DNA from 2 places in the Arthrobacter sp. 05T444 genome. Region 1 is predicted to be linked to the other one. Evidence: predicted binding sites of a transcription regulator. Region 1 holds the regulator's gene; the other holds the start of a gene.
The links. The regulator Rex, encoded in region 1, represses fermentation and respiration genes when NADH is low (regulators of the CRP and FNR family bind a similar motif). The targets are predictions, from matches to a motif close to CTTGTGAANNNNTTCACAAG.
Positions count from the first base shown of each region.

Region 2: the regulator Rex is predicted to act here: its motif matches at 1,050-1,069, upstream of araB (ribulokinase).

Region 1 is NZ_JBFTKK010000028.1:39,619-42,014, reverse strand. Features, by position in the region: gene AC1DD3_RS19970 (HAD family hydrolase) at 1-601, opposite strand, end outside; gene AC1DD3_RS19965 (glutaredoxin family protein) at 719-973, shown strand; gene AC1DD3_RS19960 (redox-sensing transcriptional repressor Rex) at 1,063-1,758, shown strand; gene AC1DD3_RS19955 (G protein-coupled receptor family protein) at 1,843-2,396, opposite strand, start outside.
Region 2 is NZ_JBFTKK010000022.1:30,671-33,066, forward strand. Features, by position in the region: gene AC1DD3_RS18050 (immunoglobulin-like domain-containing protein) at 1-912, shown strand, start outside; gene araB (ribulokinase) at 1,138-2,396, shown strand, end outside.

The DNA of each region.
Region 1 (2,396 bases):
AGTCGCTGTAGGCCCAGCAGCGCTTGAGGTCCAGGCCCTCGGCGTCGGCGATGCCCTGGACCGCCACCGCCTTGGCCGGCCCGTGCAGGATGTCCCCGACCAGCCGTCCTGTGTAGAGGCCGTCCTTAATCTCGCCCACCGTGCCGAGGGCACCGGTGAGGCCGAGTCGGCTGGAGATCACTGTGGCCACTTCGATCGGCGTGGCCGTGACGAGCCAGACCTTTCGTCCGACACGCAGGTGCTGCTGGGCCAGCGCCTTGGTGCCGGGCCAGATCCGGGAGGCGATCATCTCGTCGTAGACTTCCTCGCCCAGGACTTTGATGTCCTCCACCGTAATACCAGAGGCGAGGGTCAGCGCGGAGTCCCGCACGGCGTGAACATCGTCCATGTTTTCGCCGCGGAGCACGAACTTGAACTGCTTCCAGGCCATCCCCGCGGCCTGCGGCAGGGTGAATGCGCCGCGCTGATGCATTTTCCGGGCGACGTGGAAAAGGCTGGCGCCCTTCATGAGGGTGTTGTCGACGTCGAAGAACGCGGCCTCGCGGCGTTGCTGCGGTGCAACCGGCTGTTGGGCCACAGCGACGTACTTCTCCTCGGGCATGCCATTGAGTCTAGTCAATGCCGGGGAGGGCGCGGCCAGCGGACGGCGCGGGAACGCACTGGGCGTCACTGCGGCGTCGGCATCGCTCCGCGCCGGGAACGGCGATACGGTTGAAGCATGGTAAATCCCGACGTCGTTCTCCTCACCAAAGCTGACTGTCACCTGTGCGCTGCGGCGCGCGACGCCGTCGGGCGGGTTACTGCCGGGCTCGGACTGGAGTGGACGGATCAGTCGGTGGACGGCGATGACGCCCTGCGGGACCGCTATGCCGAAGAGATTCCGGTGGTGCTGGTGGACGGGATCCAACGCGACTTCTGGAAGATTGACGAGGCCAGGCTGGAGCGCGTCCTGCGCCAGGCGATGGCGAGGTAGCAGCGAATTCCGCGCAATGGCACCGGCTTTGTTGACATAAGTGATGGGGATCTAGAGTGGACTCACAACGCGACGCAATGGAGCAGATAGTGACTTCGCTCGATTCACCACCCCAGGCTGTGCCGGGGGACACCGGAGCTGCCGGAAAGCAGATTCCGCCAGCGGCCGTGGCCCGGCTGACCATCTACCTGCGCGCCCTGAACTCCCTGCTGGCCGAAGGCACCGAACGCGTCTCTTCCGAATCGCTGGCCGAGCTGTCGGGAGTCAGCTCGTCCACGCTCCGCAAGGATCTGTCCCACGTGGGGTCATACGGCACGCGCGGAGTGGGCTACGAGGTGCAGTACCTGAGCCGTCACATAGCCGCCGCGCTCGGATTGACCCACGACTGGAAGGTCGCGATCGTCGGCGCCGGTAACCTCGGCAAGGCGCTGGCCAGGTACGGCGGCTTTGAGTCCCGGGGATTCGACGTTGTTGCCATTTTCGACGCCGACCAAATGGTGGTGGGCAACGAGGTTGGGTGGCTGCGCGTGAGCGACGCCGCGGACCTTGAAGCCGTGCTGCAGCGGACGGGGGCCAACATGGTGGTCCTGGCCTTGCCCGCGGCCGTGGCTCAGAGCGTCTGCGACCGGGTGGTGGCGGCCGGCGTGCACAGCATCCTCAGCTTCGCGCCGGTGATGCTCCAGGTGCCCGACGGCGTGAACCTGCGCAAAGTGGACATGGCCACCGAGCTGCAGATTCTTGCCTACCACGCGCAACGGGCGCAGACCCCGGGGCAGCCGAACTAACGTCCGGCGCTGTTGGGATCCGCGCCCGCTGATGCTGGGTGCCGACTGGGTCGTGGCTGGCGGCCCTAGGCTATCGGCTCGTGGCTAGCGGCCGTACGGGCCGCCCGCGTACGGGTTGGCGAAGGGCTGCTGCTTCTTGAAATAAGGTGACGTTGTGGGCAGGTAGAGCATCACGATCGCCGCGATTCCAAGGACGGTCACCAGGGTGTTCAGGCTCAGCGGCAGGATGCCGAAGACGGAGAGGGCTGCAAAGACCGTGCCCAGGATGCGGGCCCAGTTCTTGCCCTTGCGGATGTTAAATGCCACCAGGGCGTAGAGCCCGGCGCCGATGAGGCCAAAGACCACCATCGTCCCGATGATGAACGGCTTGACCTCCTCGAAGGGAATGTTCTGGCCGCTGCTCCGGACCTGGCTCTCGAACATGTTCCGCAGGGCGGGGTCATCCAGTGTGGGAATCGCGATGAGGATGGACAGGAGCCAGAGGACGCCTGCGCCAATGAGCATCCAGAAAGCTGTGTTCACAAGCTTGGGAACGCCGGCCGGGCCACCGCCCTGGGGCTGCTCCGAGGGGTACTTGGCATAGGGCGACTGGCCATAGGGCTGCTGCCCGTACTGCTGCTGTTGTCCATACTGGGGGG
Region 2 (2,396 bases), on a different contig from region 1:
GCCGGGGAGAACATCTCCATGGCTGCCAGCCGGGGAAATGACGCACTGAAGTGGGACGAACTCAATGGCGGAAAGCCGGTGGTGAAGTCCAGTCTTGGCACAAAGGGCCTGCGCGACCCGTTCGTCATCCGCTCGCCGGAAGGCGACAAGTTCTACATGATCGCCACGGACCTCTCCATCGGCAGTGGAACCTCGTGGGACGCCTCCCAGCGCCAGGGCAGCCAGTACCTGGAAGTCTGGGAGTCAACGGACCTTGTGAACTGGTCCGGGCAGCGGCACGTCAAAGTCTCCCCGGACACCGCGGGAAACACCTGGGCGCCTGAAGCCCATTACGACGAGAAAATCGGAGCCTACGTCGTCTACTGGGCCTCCAAAATCTATGCCGACAACGACCCGGGCCACGCGGGCGGCACCCACAACAAGATGATGTACTCCACCACGCGGGACTTCCGGACCTTCAGCGAGGCCAAAGTCTGGAACGACCCGGGTGACTCCGTCATCGACTCCACTGTTATCAAGGAGGGCGACACCTACTACCGCTTCACCAAGGACGAGGCCCGTGTCTCCGGGTGCCTCGACATCATGCAGGAGAAGTCCACGGATCTGCTGGCCGTCGATCTGCCCGAAACGAACCCGCGCAACTGGTCCCTGATGGCCAACTGCATCGGCAAGAACGCCGGGACCGGCGGCGTTGAAGGGCCGACCGTCTTCAAATCGAACACTGAGGAGAAGTACTACCTGTTCGTGGATGAGTTTGGCGGCCGCGGCTACATCCCGCTGGAGAGCACCAGCCTGGAGAACCCCAACTGGAAGCTCTCGACCAACTACGAGCTGCCGCGGGCTCCGCGCCACGGCACCGTCCTGCCCGTAACCAAATCGGAGTTGGACCGGCTGCACAGCCAGCTGGGTTAAGGCCCCGCGTCTCAGCGCGCCGCATCGCAGCGTCTGACGTTTAGCAGGACAGGGGGCTCCGCCATGCCGGCGGGGTCCCCTGTGCTGTTTTTGCAACGCAGGACCTGGAAATTGGTCACGGCCAATGCTTGACGCGCGATATGTTAGCGTTCACAATCTAAGAGAATCATTTACGTTTTCGACACCGGGCACAGGGGCCAGTACCTCCCGGATGGAGGTTTTAGCATGCAATCTGTTGATGACACCGGTTTCACTGCCGGCAGCGAAAACTATGTGATCGGGGTGGATTACGGCACCTTGTCGGGCCGTGCCGTGGTTGTGCGGGTTCGCGACGGTAAGGAGCTGGGCAGCGGCGTGTTCGACTACCCGCACGCGGTGGTCACGGAGGCGCTTCCGGCGGACGTGGCGGACGTAGCCGATGGAACAGTAACCCGGCTTCCCGGGGAGTGGGCGCTTCAGGTGCCGAACGATTACCGGGATGTGCTCCGGCACGCTGTGCCGGCGGCGATCGAGGATGCGGGAATAGACCCGTCCGCGGTGGTCGGGATCGCGACGGACTTTACAGCGTGCACGATGGTGCCGGTTAAGGCTGACGGCACGCCGCTGAACGAGCTGCCGGGCTTCGCGAACCGGCCGCACGCCTACGTCAAGCTCTGGCGTCACCATGCGGCACAGGGCCAGGCGGACCGCATCAATGCGCTGGCGGCGGAGTTGGGCGAGACATGGCTTCCGCGCTACGGCGGGCTGATCTCGTCCGAGTGGGAGTTCGCCAAGGGCCTGCAGCTGCTGGAAGAGGATCCGGAAGCGTACGCGGAGATGGACCACTGGGTGGAGGCGGCGGACTGGATCGTCTGGCAGCTGTGCGGCAACTATGTCCGCAACGCCTGCACGGCCGGCTACAAGGGCATCTACCAGGACGGCAATTACCCGTCCGAGAAGTTCCTGGCCGCCCTGAATCCGCAGTTCAGGGACTTCGTGTCCGCCAAGCTGGAGCACACCATCGGCCGCCTCGGCGACGCCGCCGGCTTCCTCACCGCCGAGGCCGCTGCCTGGACCGGACTGCCTGAGGGCATCGCGGTGGCCGTCGGCAATGTGGATGCCCACGTCACTGCACCGGCCGCCAAAGCGGTGGAGCCGGGCCAGCTCGTGGCCATCATGGGCACGTCCACGTGCCACGTCATGAACGGGGACGTGCTGCGCGAAGTGCCCGGCATGTGCGGGGTGGTGGACGGCGGCATCGTGGAAGGACTCTGGGGTTACGAGGCCGGCCAGTCCGGTGTGGGCGACATCTTCGGCTGGTTCACCAAGTACGGCGTCCCGCCGGAATACCACCAGGCTGCTGCGGCGGCGGATCTGGGCATCCACGAATACCTGACCGAACTGGCCTCCAAGCAGGCGATCGGCGAGCATGGCCTGATCGCCCTGGACTGGCATTCGGGGAACCGGTCCGTGCTCGTGGACCACGAACTGTCCGGTGTGGTGGT